DNA from 3 places in the Streptomyces sp. NPDC026538 genome. Region 1 is predicted to be linked to each of the others. Evidence: riboswitches for the same ligand, from Rfam matches in the RefSeq annotation. Region 1 holds a riboswitch; each other region holds the start of a gene.

Region 1 (7,208 bases):
GGAGAGCCTGGGGTAGGGCGCGAAGAAGCGGTAGTACTTCGACTCGTCCGAGACCTGCTCGTAGAAGCTGACCAGGCGGTCGGCGTCATCAACGGTGATGGGCCGGACGCGCGCGGTACCACCGTCGCGCAGCACCACGTCCGCCTCCCAGTGGGAGGGGTACGCGTGCCCGTCCTGTCGGTCCGCCGGGGTCTGCATGGGCCCCAGAGTACGGCTCGCGTCCGACAGTGGCGCGAGGCAGTCTGTGGAGGACGGAAGCCGGACCGAGGCCGCGGTCCGGCGACACACCCGGAGGGACTTACGTCAGCTCCGGGCATGCTTCACGATATGGGAAACTGGTCTAGACAACCCTGAACACCGAAGGGCAGCATCACATGGCTGAGCGCCGCGTCAACGTCGGCTGGGCCGAGGGCCTCCACGCCCGCCCCGCTTCCATCTTCGTCCGAGCCGCCACGGCCGCAGGCGTCCCGGTGACGATCGCCAAGGCCGGGGGCAACCCCGTCAACGCGGCCTCCATGCTGGCTGTCCTGGGCCTGGGCGCCCAGGGCGGCGAGGAGATCGTCCTCGCCTCCGACGCCGAGGGCGCGGACGCCGCCCTCGACCGCCTGGCCAAGCTGGTCGCCGAGGGTCTCGAGGAGCTCCCCGAGACCGTCTGAGCGCCACAGCGCCCGCACGACCGAGACCGCGCCACTCCTCCGGGGGGGCGCGGTCTCGCCGTTCCCGCCGTGCCGTCACCCGGAGATCCCGCCGTGGTGTCCCCCGGAGCCGGTCTTCATGAACGGCCACCCTTTATCGGGAGCCGGACTTTGCACCGGGCATAGTTAATTCCGCACAGGGCACACCGAAGGCGCACCGTCGGAAATTCCGGGCGCGCACGAAATAAGGACGGCGGAGCCCGCGAGAGGGCAACGGAAATACTGCTCCACCGAATAACTCCTCTTTGTATACGGTGCCCGTGTTAATGCCGCAGGCCCGACATGTTTACGGGATGTTGCGAAGTCCTCACACCGTTGGCCCGGTCCGTGCCGCCGGAAAAGCGCAGCCGGTGCGAGACCGCGGACCGCTCGGTGTGCAGCGCGGTGATCGCCCGCGCGCGCTCGCTGTCGCCGCGCGTCACCGCGTCCACGATGGCGCCGTGCTCGGCCCAGGACTCCACGGGGTTGGCGGGGGCGTCGACGGCGTACATCCAGGCGATCTTGTGCCGCAGCTGGGTGAGTGTCGAGGTCAGGGCGTGGCTGCCGGTGGCCTGGGCGAGTGTCTCGTGGAACCAGCCGCCCAGGGAGCGCAGGTCCTCGCTGCCGCCCCGACGGGCCCGTTCCTGGCCCAGCCTGACCAGTCCGCGCAGCACCTTGAGGTGGGCCTCGGTACGGCGCTGGGCGGCCCGGGAGGCGCCGAGCGGCTCCAGGAGCAGACGCATCTCCAGCAGGTCGGCGGCCTCCTGCTCGGTCGGTTCCGCGACGCACGCGCCCGCGTGCCGGCGCGTCACCACGAAGCCCTCGGCCTCCAGGGTGCGCAGGGCCTCGCGGACGGGGACGCGCGAGACGCCGTAGCGACGGGCCAGGAGTTCCTCGGTGAGCCGGCTGCCGCGCTCGTAGACACCCGCGACGATGTCGTCGCGGATGGCTGTGCATACCGAGTGCGCCGGAATACGCATGTCCGACCTCCGCCTTAATCCCCGTGAAACGCCGCCGAGTGGCGTCCGTTCCGTGACTCTATTGCAATGAGCGGGAATTTCCGACGGGGGCCCTGAATCCATGCATATTTTTTGGACACCGGGGTCACGAAAACGACGAAAGCCCCGGCTCGGGGGCCGGGGCTTCGGGGCTCTCGCCGTTGACGTCACATGTTCGTCGGCGTGCTCGGGTCAGACGTTCACGCCGTGCTTGCGGAGATAGGCGACCGGGTCGACGTCCGAGCCGTACTCAGGGGTCGTGCGGGCCTCGAAGTGGAGGTGGGGGCCGGTCACGTTGCCGGTCGCGCCGGAGAGGCCGATCTGCTGGCCCGGGGTGACCTTCTGGCCCACCGAGACGCCGATCGACGACAGGTGACCGTACTGGGTGTACATGCCGTCGGCCATCTTGATGACGATCTGGTTGCCGTAGGACCCGCCCCAGCCGGTGGAGACCACCGTGCCGGTGCCGGCCGCGTGCACCACCGTGCCGGTGGCGGCGTGGAAGTCGATGCCGGTGTGGGCGCCGGAGGACCACAGGGAGCCGCCGGTCTTGTACCCGGTGGAGACGTACGAGTCGGAGATCGGCGCGACGAAGGCGTTGAGGCGCTTGCGTTCGGCTGCCCGCGCGGCGCGCGCCTCGGCCTCGCGCTCCTTCTTGGCCTTCTCCGCGGCCTTCTTGCGCGCGGCCTCCTCGGCCGCCTTGCGCTCGGCGGCGGCCGTCTGCGCGGCGGCCTGGGCGTCGATCTGGTCGGCGACCGAGTCGCTGACCGTGATCACTGGAGTGAGGCCGGTCTGCTCGACGGAGTTCTCCGCGGCGAGCGCCGGGGCGGCCGAGACGGTGCCGATGACACCCGTGGTGGTGAGGGCCGCGATGCCGACGGCCTGCGCGGTGGTGCGCTTCACCCGGCCGGGGCGACGATGCTTCCCGGAGGCGCACATGAACGCCATGTAGAGGCTGGTCCTTTCCTTCCCTCTCGCCTACCGGGTTAGCTGACGGGTTCGGAGCAGGAAGGTCTCCTACGGGCCCCCTCGCGGCTCGCGCGGGCGCCCGATTCACCCCAGGGACTGCATGGGTCCCCGGCTCCCCTAGCTCGCGCCGTACGGGGACTCGGCGATGACTGTCCGGTGCCGCGGGCGCGGCGCACTGCCTGACGGACAGTCCGGAAGAACCTACGAGGACGCCCTCGCCCTGCTCAAACGGATCATGGTTTTTGTCGCGCATCCCACAGGGCAGACAGGCAACCTCCGCCCCAATTCGGACATTCGGCGGCCCTGGTGACGTGACGGTCACCAGGGCCGCTGCACGCGCGCGTGCCGCTCGTCCGGCCGCGCTCCCTGCTGCGCCGCTTGCTCCGGCCGGCCCCCTCCGCCTACTCGGCGGCGACGACCGTCACTTCGCCGATGCCGAGGGCCTCGACCGGCTCCTTGATCTGCGCCGCGTCGCCGACGAGGACGGTCACCAGGTGGTCGACCGGGAAGGCGTTCACGACGGCAGCGGTGGCCTCCACGGTGCCCGTGGCGGCCAGTTGCCGGTAGAGCGTGGCCTGGAAGTCGTCGGGCAGATGCTGCTCGACCTGGTCGGCCAGGGTGCCGGCGACGGCCGCCGCCGTCTCGTACTTGAGCGGCGCCACGCCCACCAGGTTCTGCACGGCGACGTCGCGCTCGGCGTCCGTGAGGCCGCCGGAGGCGAGGGTGCGCAGCACCGTCCACAGGTCCTGGAGCGCCGGGCCGGTGTTCGGGGTGTCCACCGAGCCGCTGATGGCGAGCATCGCGGCGCCGCTGCCGTCGGGGGCGGACCGCAGGACCTGCCCGAAGGCGCGGACGCCGTAGGTGTAGCCCTTCTCCTCCCGCAGGACGCGGTCCAGGCGGGAGGTGAGGGTGCCGCCCAGGCAGTAGGTGCCGAGCACCTGGGCGGGCCAGACGCGGTCGTGCCGGTCGGCGCCGATGCGGCCGATGAGCAGCTGCGTCTGGACGGCTCCGGGGCGGTCCACGATGACGACACGGCCGGTGTCGTCGGCGGAGACCGGGGGCACCGGCCGGGGCTGGGCGGTGGAGCCGCGCCAGGCGCCCAGGGTCTCGCCGAGCAGTTCGTCCAGGTCGATGCCGGTGAGGTCGCCGACGACGACCGCGGTGGCGGTGGCGGGGCGGACATGCCGGTCGTAGAACGCGCGTACGGCGGCCGCGTCGATCTTCTCGACGGTGTCCTCGGTGCCCTGGCGCGGTCGGGACATCCGCGCGGTCGACGGGAAGAGCTCCTTGTAGAGCTGCTTGGCGGCCCGGCGGCTGGGGTTGGCCAGCTCGTGCGGGATCTCGTCGAGGCGGTTGCGGACCAGCCGCTCGACCTCGCTGTCGGCGAAGGCGGGCGCCCTGAGCGCGTCGGAGAGCAGCCCGAGTCCCTTGGCCAGGCGGGAGGCCGGAACCTCCAGGCTGAGCCGGACACCGGGGTGGTCGGCGTGGGCGTCCAGGGTGGCGCCGGCCCGCTCCAGCTCGGCGGCGTACTCCTCGGCGGAGTGCTTGTCGGTGCCCTCGGAGAAGGCGCGCGCCATGATCGTGGCGACGCCGTCCAGGCCGGCCGGCTCGGCGTCCAGAGGCGCGTCCAGGAGCACCTCGACGGCGACGACCTGCTGGCCGGGCCGGTGGCAGCGCAGCACGGTGAGACCGTTGTCCAGGGTGCCGCGCTGGGGGGCCGGGAAGGCCCAGGGCCGGGCGTCGCCCGGCTGGGGCTGCGGGTGGAAGTCCATGGTGGCGAGCTCGGTCACTTGGCCGTCTCCTCGTCGTCGTGCTCGGCGGTGGCGGCCTCGACCGTGGCCTCGGCCTCGGGGTCCTCGGGTACGTCGGCGTCCTCGACCGTCTCCGGGGACTTGGGCTCGTAGACGAGCACCGCGCGGTTGTCCGGCCGCAGCCGGGCCTTGGCGACCTCCTGGACCTCCTGCGGGGTCACCGCGAGGACGCGCTGGACGGCGGTCAGGGCGAGCTGCGGGTCACCGAACAGGACGGCGAACCGGCACAGTTCGTCCGCGCGGCCCGCGACGGTCCCCAGCCGGTCCAGCCACTCGCGCTCCAACTGGGCCTGGGCGCGCTCCATCTCCTCGGGCGTGGGGCCCTCCTCGGCGAACCGGGCGAGCTCCTCGTCGATGGCGGTCTCGATGACCGGCACCTCGACGTCGCCGGAGGTCTTCACGTCCAGCCAGCCCAGGGAGGGCGCACCGGACAGGCGCAGCAGGCCGAAGCCGGCGGCGACGGCCGTACGGTCGCGTCGTACGAGGCGGTTGTAGAGGCGGGAGGACTCGCCGCCGCCGAGGACGGTGAGGGCCAGGTCGGCCGCGTCGGACGCGCGCGAGCCGTCCTCCGGGAGCCGGTAGGCGGCCATCAACGCGCGCGCGGGCACCTCCTCCACGACGACCTCGCGCAGCTGCTCGCCCATGATGTCGGGCAGCGAGCCGTCGCGCGGGGCGGGCTTGCCGTCGTGCGCCTGGATGGAGCCGAAGTACTTCTCGACCCAGGCGAGGGTCTGCTGGGGGTCGATGTCGCCGACCACCGACAGAACCGCGTTGTTGGGCGCGTAGTACGTACGGAAGAACGCCCGCGCGTCCTCCAGGGTGGCCGCGTCCAGGTCCGCCATCGAGCCGATCGGCGTGTGGTGGTAGGGGTGGCCCTCCGGGTAGGCGAGCGCGGTGAGCTTCTCGAAGGCGGTGCCGTAGGGGACGTTGTCGTAGCGCTGGCGGCGCTCGTTCTTGACGACGTCCCGCTGGTTCTCCATCGACTCGTCGTCCAGGGCGGCGAGCAGGGAGCCCATGCGGTCGGCCTCCAGCCAGAGGGCGAGCTCCAGCTGGTGGGCGGGCATGGTCTCGAAGTAGTTGGTGCGCTCGAAGCTGGTGGTGCCGTTGAGCGAGCCGCCGGCACCCTGGACGAGCTCGAAGTGGCCGTTGCCCTTCACCTGGGCGGAGCCCTGGAACATCAGGTGCTCGAAAAGGTGAGCCAGGCCGGTACGTCCCTTGACTTCGTGCCGGGAACCGACGTCGTACCAGAGGCAGACCGCCGCGACCGGGGTCAGGTGGTCCTCGGAGAGCACCACGCGCAGACCGTTGGCCAAGCGGTGCTCGGTCGCTGTCAGGCCTCCGGAGCCTGTCTCGGCCGTGGTCGTGTGACCCATGGGCATGTACGTCCCTTCACTCGCGTCACTCACGTCACCCGCGGAAGCGGTCTCGGACCGCGGTTTTTCTGCCAGTCCTGCCACTGTATGCAAGCGTGCCGGGACTGGGCGAAGTTCCCGCACCACGTACGCCCACAGCGGATCGCGTAGCCTGCGTCCGACTCGCTCCCGAACGCCTCCGAGGCACCGGGGCGGGCCGCGGAGACCGGGGCCTGGCCCGGGTTGTCAGTACCGCGGTCCACAATGGTCAGCGTCAGATCCCGTTCACGCATGAGCAAGGAGCCGGCAGCGATGGCCCGCCGCAGCACGAAGACCCCGCCGCCCGACGACTCGTACGAGGAGAGGATCCTCGACATCGACGTCGTGGACGAGATGCGCGGCTCCTACCTCGAGTACGCGTACTCGGTCATCTACTCGCGCGCCCTGCCGGACGCCCGCGACGGCCTGAAGCCGGTGCACCGCCGGATCGTCTACCAGATGAACGAGATGGGGCTGCGCCCCGAGCGCGGCTATGTGAAGTGCGCGCGCGTGGTCGGCGAAGTGATGGGCAAGCTGCACCCGCACGGCGACTCTTCGATCTACGACGCGCTGGTGCGGATGGCCCAGCCGTTCTCGATGCGCGTCCCGCTGGTCGACGGCCACGGCAACTTCGGCTCGCTGGGCAACGACGACCCGCCGGCCGCCATGCGGTACACCGAGTGCCGGATGGCCGAGGCGACCAGCCTGATGACCGAGTCGATCGACGAGGACACGGTCGACTTCGCGCCGAACTACGACGGCCAGGAGCAGGAGCCGGTGGCGCTGCCCGCCGCGTTCCCCAACCTGCTGGTCAACGGCTCGTCGGGCATCGCGGTCGGCATGGCGACGAACATGCCGCCGCACAACCTCGGCGAGGTGATCGGGGCCGCCCGCCATCTGATCCGGTACCCGAACGCGGACCTGGACACGCTGATGAAGCACGTCCCGGGCCCCGATCTGCCCACCGGCGGCCGGATCGTCGGCCTGGAGGGCGTCCGGGACGCGTACGAGACGGGCCGCGGCACCTTCAAGATCCGCGCCACGGTGGCGGTGGAGACGGTCACCGCCCGCCGCAAGGGGCTGGTCATCACCGAACTGCCCTTCACGGTCGGCCCCGAGAAGGTCATCGCCAAGATCAAGGACCTGGTCAACTCCAAGAAGCTGCAGGGCATCGCCGACGTCAAGGACCTCACCGACCGCGAGCACGGGCTGCGTCTGGTCGTCGAGATCAAGAACGGCTTCGTGCCCGAGGCGGTCCTGGAGCAGCTCTACAAGCTGACGCCGATGGAGGAGTCCTTCGGCATCAACAACGTCGCCCTGGTGGACGGCCAGCCGCTCACCCTGGGCCTGAAGGAACTGCTCGAG
Region 2 (7,208 bases), on a different contig from region 1:
GCCGGCGCCACCCAGCAGTGGGAGTGGGGCACCCAGGTCTTCGACACCGGCACGTACGACGCCACGCAGTGGAACTCCGACGGCACCCCGGCGCAGCCCGCGGAGCCGGAACACGAGCACGAGCACGAGACACAGTCCGCCGAGTCCTTCGAGCACTCGGCGACCCAGACGTTCGAGCAGGTTCCCTTCGAGCAGGTCCCCTACGACGAGTTCGAGGAGTACGCGGAAGACCCCACGGACGCCGGGGAGTTGACCGCGACCGGAGAGCTACCGGCAGTAACGCCACTGCTGGAGGACCAGGAAGAGGTCACTCCGGCCGCTCCTGCCGCGACACGCGCCGGCGCCCGTGCGGGGGCGCGTTCCCGTCGCCGTACGCCCCCCAAGCGCTCCGCGCTGCTGACCGTCGCCGTGCCCTCGGCCTGTGTGATGGGGGTCGCCGGAATCGCGGCCGCCTCCGTCGGCACCCTGACCGGCGGCGAGGGCCAGGACACCACCGCCTCCGCCTCGGACGCGCAGTCGGTGAAACCGTCCGCCGCCAACAGCAAGCTGGACGCCCAGCTGAGGACGCTCTCGGCGGGCGCCGACGACTTCGCGGACCGGGCCAGCCGGACCCAGGAACGCATCGACCTCAAGACCCAGCAGGAGGCCGAGAAGAAGAAGGCGGCGGCGGAGGCGGCCCGCAAGGAGAGGCTGCGCCCCAAGTACGTCCTCCCGGTCACGCAGCGGGGGCTCAGCGCCTACTTCGGCCAGGCTGGCGTGAACTGGATGTCCGTCCACACCGGCATCGACTTCCCCGTCTCCTACGGCACGACGGTGATGGCCGCGACCGACGGCGTCGTCTCCACCAAGTGGAACAGCGCCTACGGCAACATGATGATCGTGACGGCGAAGGACGGCACGGAGACCTGGTACTGCCACCTCTCGTCGTACCGCGTCGCCGCGGGTACGACCGTGAAGGCCGGGGATCCGATCGCGTACTCCGGGAACTCCGGGAACTCGACCGGCCCGCATCTGCACTTCGAGGTCAGGCCGGCGGGGGGCGCCGCCATAGACCCGCTGCCGTGGCTGCGGAGCCACGGACTCGACCCGACCTGATCCTGGTCCTGAACCTGAACCTGGTCAGCAAGCACTGATCAGTGAGCCCGATCAGCAGGCCCCGCTCACTGAGCCCCGCTCGTGGCAGCGGGGCCCAGCCTTCTGTCCTCACAGCGCTCGTGCGGCTACAGCTTCTCCACCGGCGCGTACCGCAGCAACAGCCGCTTCGGCTTGGTGTCGCCGAAGTCGATCGTCGCCTCCGCGTTGCCGCCCGTGCCTTTCACCCCGACGACCGTACCGAGGCCGAACTGGTCGTGGGTGACCCGGTCACCGACGGCCAGCGAGACCACCGGCTTCTCCGAGGTCCGCCGGGTGGCGAAGCCGGACGCGCCGGAAGCCGAGGAGCGCGAACGGGTCGAGGAGAGCGAGGCCGCCACGCCCGACGCGGGCCCGGAGGACACCGGCGCCATCGCCCCGGTCCGCTTCCACTCCAGATACCCGGCCGGGATCTCCTCCAGGAAGCGCGAGGGCGGGTTGTACGAAGGCTGCCCCCAGGCGCTGCGCATCGCCGACCGCGTGAGATACAGCCGCTCCCGCGCGCGCGTGATGCCGACGTACGCGAGGCGGCGCTCCTCCTCCAGCTCCTTGGTCTGGCCGAGGGCGCGCATGTGCGGGAAGACGCCGTCCTCCATGCCGGTCAGGAAGACCACCGGGAACTCGAGGCCCTTGGCGGTGTGCAGGGTCATCAGGGTGATGACGCCGGAGCCGTCCTCGTCCTCGTCGGGGATCTGGTCGGAGTCGGCGACCAGCGCCACCCGCTCCAGGAAGGCGGACAGCCCGCCCGACGCCTCCTCCGCCCCGGACTCCTGCTCGAACTCCAGCGCCACGGAGGCGAGTTCCTGGAGGTTCTCGATCCGGGTCTCGTCCTGCGGGTCGGTGGAGGCCTGCAACTCGGCGAGATAGCCGGTGCGTTCCAGGATCGCCTCCAGGACGGTGGCCGGTCCGGCGCCGGACTCCACGACCGTACGGAGGTCCTCCATCAGCGTGTTGAACCGCTTGACCGCGTTGGTCGACCGCGCGGCCATGCCGTACGCCTCGTCGACGCGCCGGAGCGCCTGCGGGAAGCTGATCTTCTCGCGCTGGGCGAGGGCGTCGATCATCGCCTCCGCGCGGTCGCCGATACCGCGCTTGGGGACGTTGAGGATCCGGCGCAGCGGGACGGAGTCCTCGGGATTGGCGAGGACCCGCAGGTAGGCCAGGACGTCCCGGACCTCCTTGCGCTCGTAGAAGCGGACACCGCCGACGACCTTGTAGGGCAGGCCGACGCGGATGAAGATCTCCTCGAAGACACGGGACTGCGCGTTGGTGCGGTAGAAGACGGCGACATCGCCCGCCTTCGCCTCGCCCGCGTCCGTCAGACGGTCTATCTCGTCGGCGACGAACTGTGCCTCGTCGTGCTCGGTGTCGGCGACATAGCCGGTGATCTGTGCGCCCGCGCCCGCGTTGGTCCACAGGTTCTTCGGGCGGCGGGACTCGTTGCGCTCGATGACCGCGTTGGCGGCGGAGAGGATCGTCTGTGTGGAGCGGTAGTTCTGCTCCAGGAGGATCGTCGTCGCGTTCGGGTAGTCCTCCTCGAACTGGAGGATGTTGCGGATCGTCGCGCCCCGGAAGGCGTAGATCGACTGGTCGGCGTCGCCCACCACGCACAGTTCGGCGGGCGGGAGGTCCTGCTCACCCGGCGGTACGTCCTCCTCGTGCGCGCCGGTGCCGACCAGCTCGCGCACGAGGGCGTACTGGGCGTGGTTGGTGTCCTGGTACTCGTCGACCAGGACGTGCCGGAAGCGGCGGCGGTAGTGCTCGGCGACATCCGGGAAGGCGCGCAGCAGGTTGACCGTCGTCATGATCAGGTCGTCGAAGTCGAGGGCGTTCGCCTCACGCAACCGCGACTGGTACATGGCGTAGGCCTGGGCGAGGGTCTTCTCGAAGCCGTCGCTCGCCCGGGCGGCGAAGTCCTCCTCGTCGACCAGCTCGTTCTTGAGGTTGCTGACCTGGGCGCTGAAGGACTTCGGCGGGAAGCGCTTGGGGTCGAGGTCCAGGTCGCGGCAGACCAGGGCCATCAGGCGCTTGGAGTCCGCGGCGTCGTAGATCGAGAAGGAGGAGGTGAAGCCGAGCTTCTTGCTCTCCCTGCGCAGAATCCGCACGCAGGCGCTGTGGAAGGTCATCACCCACATCGCGTTCGCGCGCGGGCCGACGAGGTGCTCGACGCGCTCCTTCATCTCGCCCGCGGCCTTGTTGGTGAAGGTGATCGCGAGGATCTGGCCCGGGTGCACGTTCCGCGCGCCGAGCAGGTGCGCGATGCGGTGGGTGAGCACGCGCGTCTTGCCGGATCCGGCGCCGGCCACGATCAGCAGCGGGGAACCTGCGTGCACGACCGCCGCCCGCTGGTTCTCGTTCAGCCCCTCCAGGAGCGCGGCCGCGTCCAGGGCCGGGCGGGCGGCGCCGTCGCGGTAGTAGGCGTCCCGGTCCGGGGGCGCGTCGAACTGCCCGCCGAACAGGTCGTCCGGAATCGGCTCCGGTACGTGCTCGTCCTCGGGCGGCGGCGGGGGTCCCTCCTCGTGGCCGCGCGGGGGCTGGAGGCTCGCCAGGAAGCTGTCGTCAAAGAGGCTGCTCATCGCTCTCCGAGTCTAGGGCGCCCCACCGACAACCGGTCCCCACCCCGGAAACTCACCCCGGTCACCCACCAGAATCGGCCCCTCACGGTCAGCGATCACACACCGTGAGCACGGGTGTCCCCGTCTGCCGGGAGTGCTGACCACCCGGCCGCACCGGACAAGTGGCCGCATACCATCCCCGATCAACCGATGCACCCGAGCCGCAACGCCAAGGTCACGAAAATGTATCGGGCATATCGCACATCAAACTTCACACAGAGCACACGAGTTGGCTACCGTGCCGAGCAGGCCGTACGACCCCCACCGGCGAACGTCGCCGGGCCGCACGGCCTCCGCCGAGTCCAGGGTGCCACCGCGCGCCCGGAGCCGGGGACCCACACCGAACCTTGGGGTGAATCGGTCCCGCCTTCCCACCGGGGAACGGACCGTAGGGCAACCCTTCCGAACCACCCGCCCGAACCCGACAGCTAACTCGGTAGGCGGAGCATGGAAGGAGTCGCCCCCGTTGGCGTCGCACCGCAAGTCGCGTCCGTCCGCAACGCGCGTAGCAGGCATACGCACCCCCGCCCTGGCCACCGCCGCCCTCACCTCCGTGGCGCTGCTCTCCCAGACGGCCAACGCCGCGCCCTCCGAGGACGGCAAGCCCAGCCTGGAGGAGGTCGAGAAGAAGGTCGACGCCCTCTACCGACAGGCCGAGTCGGCGACCGAGAAGTACAACGCGGCCAAGGAGAAGACCGGCAGGCAGCGCAAGCAGGTCGACACCCTGCTCGACGACGTCGCCGAGCGCACGGACCGGCTCAACAAGGCGCGTGAGGAACTGGGTTCCTTCGCCGCGGCCCAGTACCGGACCGGGGCCAGCGCCCCCGAGACGGCGACCTTCCTGCTCGCGGACAGTCCGCAGGACTACTTCGACCAGACGCAGCTGATGAATCGGCTGACCTCGCGCCAGAAGGACGCGGTCGACGACTACGCCACCCAGCAGTCCGCGACCATGGCGAAGCGGCAGGAGGCCGCCAAGAGCCTGGAGACGCTCACCGAGACCCAGGACGACCTCAGGACCGCCAAGACCACCGTCCAGACGAAGCTGGCCTCCGCGCGGGATCTGCTGTCGCAGCTGACCGCCCAGGAGAAGGCGCGGCTGGCGGAGATCGAGAAGAAGCAGCAGGCGGAAGCGGCACGCAAGGCGGCGGAGCTCGCGAAGCAGCAGGCGGCGGCCGCGAAGGACACGTCGTCGACGTCGACCTCCAGCGGCTCCTCTTCGTCCTCTTCGTCCTCTTCGTCCTCCTCCTCGTCCGACTCCGCCTACGGGACGAAGGCCGCCAAGGCGATCGCCTTCGCCCGTGCGCAGGTCGGAAAGCCGTACGTCTGGGGCGCCACCGGCCCCGGCTCCTACGACTGCTCCGGCCTCTCCCAGGCCGCCTGGAAGGCCGCGGGCGTCTCCCTGCCGCGCACCACGTACGACCAGGTGAACGCCGGCACCACCGTCTCCCTCGCCGACGCCCAGCCCGGCGACCTGGTCTTCTTCTACGACGACATCAGCCACGTCGGCATCTACATCGGCGACGGCATGATGATCCACGCCCCGAAGCCCGGCGCGTACGTCCGGGAGGAGTCGATCTACTACGGCGGCGAGTCGATCATCCACAGCGTGGTGCGACCGGCCTGAGGGGCGCCGGCGTGCCAGGGGGGCGCGCTGCGATGGCGCGTGCGCCGAGCGCGTGTGGTGAGGGCGACCGTGTTTCCGATGGGGATGACGGCCGCGGCGACGCTGTCGGTCGCGGCCGCCGCCGTGCACGTCCCCTGGCCGAGGTGGCCGGGGCGGGTGCGGGTCGCGGTGGCGGCCTGGCCGGCGGTGGCCGCCGGCGCGGTGGCGGTCACCCGCGCCGCGCTCGCGAAGGCTTCCTGAGGGTCACGTCCACAGCACGGCGATGAAGATGTTCGCCATGGTCAGCAGGCCCACCAGGCCGAAGGCACCCTTCTCCACCTTCTCGTCGTCCCGCTTCACGTAGACGAGCCCGAGGATCACGATCAGCAGCGCGAGCTTCACGCCGATCTTCACGGTGTTGACGTGGTGGTCGTCGGCCTCGTTGAGGCCGACCAGGATCACGCCGGTCACGAGCATGGTGAACGCGCCGTGCAGCATCCCGGGGACGAAGCGGGCCGTGCCCTGGCCCATCGCCTTCATCTGGGTGAGGAAACCGCCGAGGAGCGCGGCGATGCCGATGATGTGCAGGCCGACGAAGAGATGGATGAGTACGCCCATGACCCCGGAGCCTAATCAGGGTCCCCCGGGGCGCCGGGCACCGGCCCCTCCTCCCTCCGCACCCACCACCGCCCGCCGCCCATCGCCCGCTACCCGCCACCACGGCATCGCATATATGCACCCCATAGCACCCCGCGCGCCCCGCTCGCCCCGGAACCGCCGCTTCGGTCATCCCGCCCCGTGAAGCCGACGACTCCGCACCGGAATCCCGGTCACATACCGTCGGGTAACGATCCGGTCACACCAATTCCGTGCATCGCGTTACCAGGCCGACACAGACCGGCCTAGCGTCCTCCCCCAGGTGACCGACTCCCCACCGCCGCCCGGGCCAGGGGCGGCAGTCGGACACCACCGCCGAGAAAGTCCGGCGGCGGCCCGCTCCCCCTGTGCGGGCCGCCGCCGGACGCGTAATCCGCACCCCGCGGCCGTATACGCGCTTCCCCTGGCGTGCGTACGGACCAGACGGCGGTCGTACGAAAGGACGTGACCAGTCCAGGTGGCAGCGCACCGCAAGCCCCGACAGCGCTCGCTCAGCGGCAGTACGGCCCGCACGGCCGCCACCCTCGCCCTGGCGGGCGCGGCCACCGCGACGGGCTTCGAAGGGACCGGACACGCCGAGCCGCAACTGACACCGGCGCAGGTGAAGACCAAGGTGGACCAGCTGTACCAGGAGGCCGAGGCGGCCACCGAGAAGTACGACGGAGCGAAGGAGAAGGCCGACACCGCACAGCGGCGGCTCAAGGCGCTCCAGGACGAGACCGCCCGCAAGCAGGACAGGCTCAACTCCGCGCGGGACGCGCTCGGTCTGGCCGCGGCCGCGCAGTACCGCGACGGCGGTATCGACCCGGCATGGCAACTGGCGCTCTCCAGCGATCCCGACCGGTACCTGGACAACGCCGCGTTCGCCGAACGGGCCGGTGCCGCGCAGGCCGGCGCGGTGGCGCGGGTGCGCCGACAGCTGCGGGAGATCGAGCAGCTGCGCGGCGCGGCGCACGTCGAGCTGACCTCGCTGCGGTCCCGGCAGGCCGAGCTGAAGCGGCAGAAGACCGCCGTCACCGGCAAGCTGGCCGAGGCCCGGCGGCTGCTGGACCGGCTCTCGCCGCAGCAGCGGGCGGCGGTCACGGCGGACGGGGACTCCGCGCGCGCCTCCCGTTCGGCCTCCGGCGCCCGCGCCACCCTGGCCCCGGGCAACGTCGCCGCCCCCGACTCCCGGGCCGCGGCCGCCGTGGCGTACGCAT
Region 3 (7,208 bases), on a different contig from region 1:
CACCGTCCACACCCAGCTCCTCCAGCAGGGCCTGGCCGACGAACTCCAGCTGGTCCTGGCCCCGCTCTTCGTCGGCGATCCGAAGGCGCCGCGGCTGTTCGGCCCGGGCGGGTACCAGGAGGGGCGGCTGCGGCTCCTGGAGAGCCGCCGTATCGAGGACGTCGTCCTGATGCGGTACGAGCCCACCGCCCCCGGCACGGGCGGGTCGGCGTCCGCTGCGGACCGGCACTGGCTGCGACTCGCCTGCGAGCTGGCGGCCGACTGCCCGCCCTCCCGGACCGCCTTCAGCGTCGGCGCGGTGGTGGTCGCGGCCGACGGCACGGAACTGGCCCGCGGCCACTCCCGGGAGGCCGGTGACCCGGTCGTCCACGCGGAGGAGGCGGCCCTGGCCAAGATCTCCCCGGCCGACCCCCGGCTGGCCACGGCCACGGTCTACACCAGCCTCGAACCCTGCACCCACCGCGCCTCCCGGCCGCACCCCTGCGCCGAGCTGATCCTGCGGGCCGGGGTGCGGCGGGTGGTGACGGCGTGGCGCGAGCCGGACACCTTCGTCGAGGCGGCCGACGGGACGGGGATGCTGCGGGAGGCGGGGGTGGCGGTGCTGGTGCTGGGCGCGTACGAGGGGCTGGCGAAAGCACCGAACGCGCACCTGCTGGGTTGACCTCTCCGTAACCCGTGTGACTCGAGCTCTTCCGATGGCGTATGCTGGTTTCACCGACGCGGGGTGGAGCAGCTCGGTAGCTCGCTGGGCTCATAACCCAGAGGTCGCAGGTTCAAATCCTGTCCCCGCTACTGAAGACCAGGGCCGGAATCCAAGAACAAGGATTCCGGCCCTGAGTCGTATACCGGCACGTGTTCCTCCGTGTCTCCCTCTGCGTGTTCCTCATCACACCCGTCCGTACTCATCCGCCCGGTCCACACCACTCGCCGCTGCTCGCTCGCAGCCGCAAATCTGGACGGACATATATTGGACACCTGGGACATATGGGGAGTCGTGCCGTGGGCTCTGGACAGGCGCAGGAGGACGGGGCCGCAGCCGTCCGCACCCTGGCCCGCTTCCTGCCCGTCCTGCTGATCGCGGCCGGCGTCTGCTACGACCTCCTCACCCCGCGGGCCTTCACACCGGTCCCCTTCTTCACGGCCGCCCCGCTGATCGCCGCGCCCCTCTCCTCCCTCCGCGCCACCGTCCTGACCGGCCTCGCGTCCTTCCTCGCCGCCTATGCCGTGCACGCCCGCCACACCTTGAACCCCGACGTCGGCATGGCCACCGAAGTCCTCACCGTGGTCACCGTCGCCGCCCTCGCCGCCGGCATCAACCGGGTGGTCCGCCTCGGCGACCAGCGCCTCGCCTCCGCCCGCGAGATCGCGGAGACCGCCCAGCGGGCGGTGCTGCCCGAGCCCGCCCAGTGGATCGGCGGCTTCGAGATCGCCGCCCGCTACGAGGCGGCCCAGGAGGGCGCCTTCATCGGGGGCGACCTGTACGCCGTCCAGGACACCCCGTACGGCGTGCGGCTGGTCGTCGGCGACGTCCGCGGCAAGGGCATGGGCGCGGTCGCCGCCGTAGCCGTGGTGATCGGCGCGTTCCGGGAGGCCGCCGAGCAGGAGGCGACGCTGGAGGCGGTGGCGGGGCGGCTGGAGCGGGCGCTGGACCGCGAGGGTGTCCGGCGTGGCGGCGTCGACGCGTTCGAGGGGTTCACCACCGCCGTGCTCGCCGAACTCCGGCACGGCGAGGGCACGGTCCGGGTCGTCAACCGCGGCCATCCGCCGCCCCTGCTGCTGTACGGCGACGGCAGGGTGAGCCCGGTACGGGTGCCCGAGGCCGCGCTGCCGCTGGGGATGGGCGAGTTGGGGGCCTGGCCGGACCGGGCCGCCGAGCACGCGTTCCCGAGCGGGGCCACGCTGCTGCTGTTCACTGACGGCCTCTCCGAGGCGCGGGACGCGCACGGCCGGTTCTACGACCCCGAGCGGCGGCTGACCGGCCGGGTCGGCACCGCCCCCGGCCCGCTGCTGGCCCGGCTCGCGGCCGAGGTGCGCCGGCACACCGGCGGCGGCATGACGGACGACATGGCGCTGCTCGCGGTACGGCGGCCCTGAGCGCGGTGGCCGGGCCCCGTACTGGGGATCGTCACCCTCGGTGCACGGGCGACCGCCCTCCGCGTAACGGCTGAGTCACCATCAAAACGCGTGTGACTCCTGAGCCGAACAGTGCGCATGGTCAACTCGACCGTTTTCGGCCGTTCGTGGCAGGTAAGTCCATGCTTTGAAAGCTTAATGATCAAGGCGAACAGCTTGGAATCTGACAGCCGGGTCTATTAACGTTCGATAACGCAGCGCGGTCGTCCCAGCCGTCACCCGCGACGGCTCCGTGCGCACGCGCCGAATCCCGCAAGGGAACCGGGGAACCACCACCTTGGGGTGAATCGCACGGCTGCCGCCGGCAGAGATCGGCCGGTATACGCGCGTAGGAGACCTTCCTGCTCCGAACCCGTCAGCTAACCCGGTAGGCGGCGGAAGGAAAGGAGTGCGCCCGCGTGGCGTCCAACCGGCCTGCCCCGACAGCCCCGTTCGTGCCCAGCCAGCGTCAACCCGAGACCTACGGCTATGGCGGCTACCGCACCGACGAGGGCCCCTGGGAGGAGTGGAACCCCACCGAGGAGTCCCTCGCCCCGGTACGCGGCCGGCACCGGGTCGCCAAGCAGCGCGGCGGCGGCCTCGCCCGCAGCTCCACGGTCCTCGGCGTCGGCGTCATCGCCGCCGTCGGCGCGGGCGGCATGGCCAGCGCCAACACCGGCAAGCCGCCGGTCTCCATCTCGCTGCCCGACCTGCCGTCCTCCGTCGACTCCCTGCTCGGCGAGGGCGGTGGCCACCACGCCACCCAGACCGCCCTCAGCAGTGTCACCACGACGGCCGCCACCGACGCCGACGACTCCTCCCCCGACGCCGGTGAGGCGCTGCGCAGCCGGATCATCGCCCAGGCCGAGCAGCAGCAGACCCAGCTCGACGTCAAGGCCACCGCCAAGGCCGTGGCCGCCGCCGACAAGGCGGTCTCCGACGCGGAGGCCAAGGCGGAGAAGGCCGCGGCCGCCAAGGCCGCCGACGCCAAGGAGCAGGCGCAGGCCGCCGAGAAGGCGCAGGCCGAGCAGAAGCGGCTCGCCGCGCTGGCCAAGCAGTACACGCTGCCGGTCGTCTCCTACACGATCACCGGCACCTTCGGGCAGGCCGGCTCCATGTGGGCCTCCGGCTACCACACCGGCCTCGACTTCGCCGCCCCCACCGGCACGCTGATCAAGGCCGTGCACAGCGGCACCGTCACGGAGGCCGGCTGGGCCGGATCGTACGGCTACCGCACGATCATCACCCTGGACGACGGCACCGAGCTGTGGTTCTGCCACCAGTCCTCGATCGGCGTCAAGGTCGGCCAGAAGGTCGCCACCGGCGATGTCATCGGCCGCGTCGGCGCCACCGGCAACGTCACCGGCCCGCACCTCCACCTGGAGGTCCACCCCGGCGGTCAGGCCACCGGCATCGACCCGATGACCTGGCTGCGCGGCAAGGGCCTCAACCCCTGACGGACCCTACGGATCCCCGGCGGCCCTGACGACAACCCCCCGACGTCAGGGCTGCCGGTCTGGTGTGCCCGGGGGCCGGCCAGGGTCTTCCGCTTTTACGAGAACTTCGCGTTTCGGCGGCATCGGTCCGCAGGCGGCCGATGTTGAACTGAGGCATGACCCCTTCTCCCGCTTCTTCCGCTTCCCGTTCCCTCCGCAAGCTCGGCGCCTCCGATCTGGAGGTCTTCCCGCTCTGCCTCGGCGGCAACGTCTTCGGCTGGACCGCCGACGAGGCCACCTCCTTCGCCGTCCTCGACGCGTACACGGCAGCGGGCGGCAACTTCGTGGACACCGCCGACTCGTACTCGGCCTGGATCGAGGGCCACAAGGGCGGCGAGTCCGAGACCGTCATCGGCGAGTGGGTCAAGGCACGCGGCAACCGCGACGACGTGGTGATCGCGACGAAGGTCAGCCAGCACCCCAATTACCCGGGTCTGTCGGGCGCCAACATCAAGGCCGCCGCCGACGCGTCCCTGCGCCGCCTGGGCACCGACTACATCGACCTGTACTACACGCACTTCGACAAGCCCGAGATCCCGGTCGAGGAGATCATCGGCGCGCTGGACGAACTGGTGCGGGCGGGCAAGGTCCGGCACATCGCCGCGTCCAACATCACCGCCGAGCGGCTCCAGGAGTCCCTGGACTTCTCCGACCGCGAGGGCCTCGCCCGGTACGTCGCCCTCCAGCCCCACTACAACCTGGTCTCCCGCGACACCTACGAGGGGTCCCTCCAGGAGCTGGCCTCCCGCACCGGCCTCGCGGCGGTCCCGTACTTCTCCCTGGCCGCCGGCTTCCTCACCGGCAAGTACCGCCCCGGCACGACGGTCGACAGCCCCCGCGCGGGCCGCGCCGCCCAGTACCTGGAGACCGAGCGGGGCCAGAAGGTGCTCACCGCCCTCGACGAGATCGCCGAGGCCCACTCCGCCCCGGTCCCCACGGTCGCCCTGGCCTGGCTGGCAGCCCAGCCCACCGTCACCGCCCCCATCGCCTCGGCCCGCACGGTGGCACAGCTCCCGGCGCTGCTGGGAGTGGCGGACCTGGAGCTGACGGAGCAGGAACTGACACGGCTGACGGCGGCTTCCGCCTGACGCACTAACTCCGGTACGGGTTGGCGGCCGGGTACGGCACCGGCGGGCCGTACCAGCCCGGCCCCGCCCAGGCCGCCGGTGGGTACCCCGGCCAGCCGTTCGGTGCGGCCGTGCGGGCCGCGTAGTCCAGGGCGGGGCGGACCAGCTCGCGCCGGCTCCACAGCTCCGTCAGCAGCTCCCGCTCCCGCACCACGAAGTCGGCGCCCGCCCGCCCCCGCCGCCCCCGGCGGCGCAGCAGGGCGAGCGTCGTCGCGTACGCCTCGTACTCGGCGACCGCTCGCCCCGCCGGCTTGCCGAAGTGGTAGGCGGCGTACTCCCGGGCCATCTGCCGCGCCCGCATCGAGCCGAGCACGAACGGCTCGGCCGTCCCCAGCCACCCGGCGTACACATACGCCGGCAGCTCCTCCCGCACGGTCCGCAGCTCCCGCTGCCGGGTCCAGACCGCCAGCCAGGTCAGCAGCCCGAACGCCGGCACCATGAACATGCCGTACACGGCGAAGAACCCGTACTGCCCGAACGTCGACGAGCCGTTCCAGAACGCGTGCATGCTCATCGCGAGCAGCAGCCCGGCGACCGGCACGAGCACCCGCCGCATCCGCTGCCGTTCCCCGGAGAACGCGGCGATGCCGAACCCGATGCCGGTGAGGACGGTGAACAGGGGGTGCGCGAAGGGGGACATGACGATGCGCACGAAGAACGTCGCGGCGGTGACGGAGGCGATGCCGGTGCCGCCGGTCAGCCGGTCGGTCCCGAAGGCCGTACCCAGGTAGAGGATGTTCTCGGTGAACGCGAAGCCGGTGGCGGTGATCCCGGCTATCACCACCCCGTCGACGATCCCGGTGAAGTCCCGTCTGCGGAACAGGAAGACCAGGAGAACGGCCGCGCCCTTGGCGGACTCCTCGACGATCGGCGCTATCACGGTCGCCCCGAGCGTGTCCGCGCTGCTCGGGTCCGCGGTCGCCGTCGCTATCCAGCGGGTCGCGAAGCTGTTGGCGACGATCGCTATCAGCGCGGCCGCACACGCCCCCCAGGCGAACGCGAACAGCAGGTTCCGCCAGGGCCCGGGCTGGACCCGGTCGAGCCAGCGGAACGCGGCTATCAGCAGCGGCACGGGCAGCACCGCGAGCCCGAGCCCGACCAGGAAGCCCTCCGTGCCCGTCTGCTCCCGCACCAGCGCGAGGATGACCAGGCCGGAGAGGGCGAGCAGCGTGCTCAGCGCCCCGTACCGCACCCAGCGCCGCTGCCACCAGCGGGGATGCCGCAGCCCGGCACCGGTGGGGTCCGGGGGGTGCGACGGATACGGCGGGTACGGCGGCGGAAAGGTGGCCACGGCATCGACCCTAACGAGGTGACTCCGGTCGGTGCTGATCGCCCTGCTGCACCGGATGCTGTACGCGACGGAAGAGCAGATCGTTCACCACGTGTCCCTTGTCCAGCCCCTGCCCCTCGAAACGGGTCAACGGCCGGTACGGGGGACGCGCCGCGAAACCGCCCTCGGCCCGGGTGTTCTCGAACGCCGGGTGCGCGTCGAGCACTTCGAGCATCTGCTCGGCGTACGGCTCCCAGTCCGTCGCGCAGTGCACGATCGCCCCCGGCCTGAGCCGGGTCGCGGCGAGGTCGAGGAACTCGGGCTGGATCAGCCGCCGCTTGTGGTGCCGCTTCTTGGGCCACGGGTCCGGGAAGTACACCCGCAGCCCGTCCAGCGAGTCCGGCGTGAGCATCTCCCGGAGCAGGATGATCGCGTCCCCGTTGCCGACCCGGATGTGGGACAGCCCGTTCTGGTCGGCGAGGTTGAGCAGGTTCCCCTGTCCCGGCGTGTGCACGTCGACGGCGAGGATGTTGGTGTCCGGGTCCTCGGCGGCCATCTGCGCGGTCGCCTCACCCATCCCGAACCCGATCTCCAGGACGACGGGATTGGTGTTGCCGAACAGCGCACCGAGATCGATGACGTGCTGCCCGTCGATGTCCAGGCCCCACTTGGGCCACAGCCGCTGGAGGGCGTCCGCCTGCCCGGCGGTCACGCGGCTCCGCCGTGGCTGGAAGCTGCGGATCCGCCGCTCGAAGTGCGACCCGGCCGGATCGGCGCTGGGTCCGTCCGGGAACCGCGGCTCCCCCTTGGTCCGGGTGTGCCGGACGGACACACCGGGAGCGTGCGGGGAGCCCGTGCCGGGGACGGTCTCGGCGGGCCGGGGGGTCTCTGGGGCATTGAGCGAGTCAGACACAGTGGAGTCGATTTTACGGCCCGTGCGGGACGGGTCGGCCGGGTCCGGCCGGGGTCACACCGGGCGGGGGGCGGGGTGGCCGGGTCGGGCCGGGGTCACGCCGGGCGGGAGGACGGGGTGGTTGGGTCCGGCCTGGGTCACACCGAGCGCAGCATCTCGAGTGCCCGGCGCGCGACCTCCCGCCCGATCGGCAGCGAGGCCGTCGCCGCGGGCGAGGGCGCGTTCAGCACATGCACCGTCCGTGCGCCCTCCTTGATCAGGAAGTCGTCGACCAGCGAGCCGTCGCGCAG

Evidence for each region. A riboswitch is a leader RNA that binds a small molecule or an ion and turns the genes downstream of it on or off. The one in region 1 is predicted to bind cyclic di-AMP.
Region 2: linked by a shared signal. The riboswitch ahead of ACZ4N4_RS20960 (C40 family peptidase) and the one ahead of ACZ4N4_RS12580 (M23 family metallopeptidase) in region 1 are both predicted to bind cyclic di-AMP.
Region 3: linked by a shared signal. The riboswitch ahead of ACZ4N4_RS13185 (M23 family metallopeptidase) and the one ahead of ACZ4N4_RS12580 (M23 family metallopeptidase) in region 1 are both predicted to bind cyclic di-AMP.

The regions. Positions count from the first base shown of each region.
Region 1 covers NZ_JBVHQG010000002.1:1,263,064-1,270,271, forward strand. Annotated here, with positions in the region: gene ACZ4N4_RS12565 (bifunctional acetate--CoA ligase family protein/GNAT family N-acetyltransferase) at 1-198, opposite strand, end outside; gene ACZ4N4_RS12570 (HPr family phosphocarrier protein) at 375-656, shown strand; gene ACZ4N4_RS12575 (GntR family transcriptional regulator) at 959-1,654, opposite strand; gene ACZ4N4_RS12580 (M23 family metallopeptidase) at 1,865-2,620, opposite strand; cyclic di-AMP (ydaO/yuaA leader) riboswitch at 2,633-2,796, opposite strand; gene ACZ4N4_RS12585 (M16 family metallopeptidase) at 3,043-4,431, opposite strand; gene ACZ4N4_RS12590 (M16 family metallopeptidase) at 4,428-5,831, opposite strand; gene ACZ4N4_RS12595 (DNA gyrase/topoisomerase IV subunit A) at 6,117-7,208, shown strand, end outside.
Region 2 covers NZ_JBVHQG010000005.1:110,762-117,969, reverse strand. Annotated here, with positions in the region: gene ACZ4N4_RS20970 (M23 family metallopeptidase) at 1-1,095, shown strand, start outside; gene pcrA (DNA helicase PcrA) at 1,221-3,707, opposite strand; cyclic di-AMP (ydaO/yuaA leader) riboswitch at 4,031-4,204, shown strand; gene ACZ4N4_RS20960 (C40 family peptidase) at 4,213-5,373, shown strand; gene ACZ4N4_RS20955 (hypothetical protein) at 5,452-5,613, shown strand; gene ACZ4N4_RS20950 (hypothetical protein) at 5,617-5,970, opposite strand; gene ACZ4N4_RS20945 (C40 family peptidase) at 6,467-7,208, shown strand, end outside.
Region 3 covers NZ_JBVHQG010000003.1:18,408-25,615, reverse strand. Annotated here, with positions in the region: gene ACZ4N4_RS13200 (dihydrofolate reductase family protein) at 1-661, shown strand, start outside; tRNA gene ACZ4N4_RS13195 (tRNA-Met) at 719-792, shown strand; gene ACZ4N4_RS13190 (PP2C family protein-serine/threonine phosphatase) at 985-2,094, shown strand; cyclic di-AMP (ydaO/yuaA leader) riboswitch at 2,365-2,522, shown strand; gene ACZ4N4_RS13185 (M23 family metallopeptidase) at 2,532-3,569, shown strand; gene ACZ4N4_RS13180 (aldo/keto reductase) at 3,725-4,696, shown strand; gene ACZ4N4_RS13175 (PrsW family intramembrane metalloprotease) at 4,701-6,026, opposite strand; gene trmB (tRNA (guanosine(46)-N7)-methyltransferase TrmB) at 6,037-6,918, opposite strand; gene lhgO (L-2-hydroxyglutarate oxidase) at 7,056-7,208, opposite strand, start outside.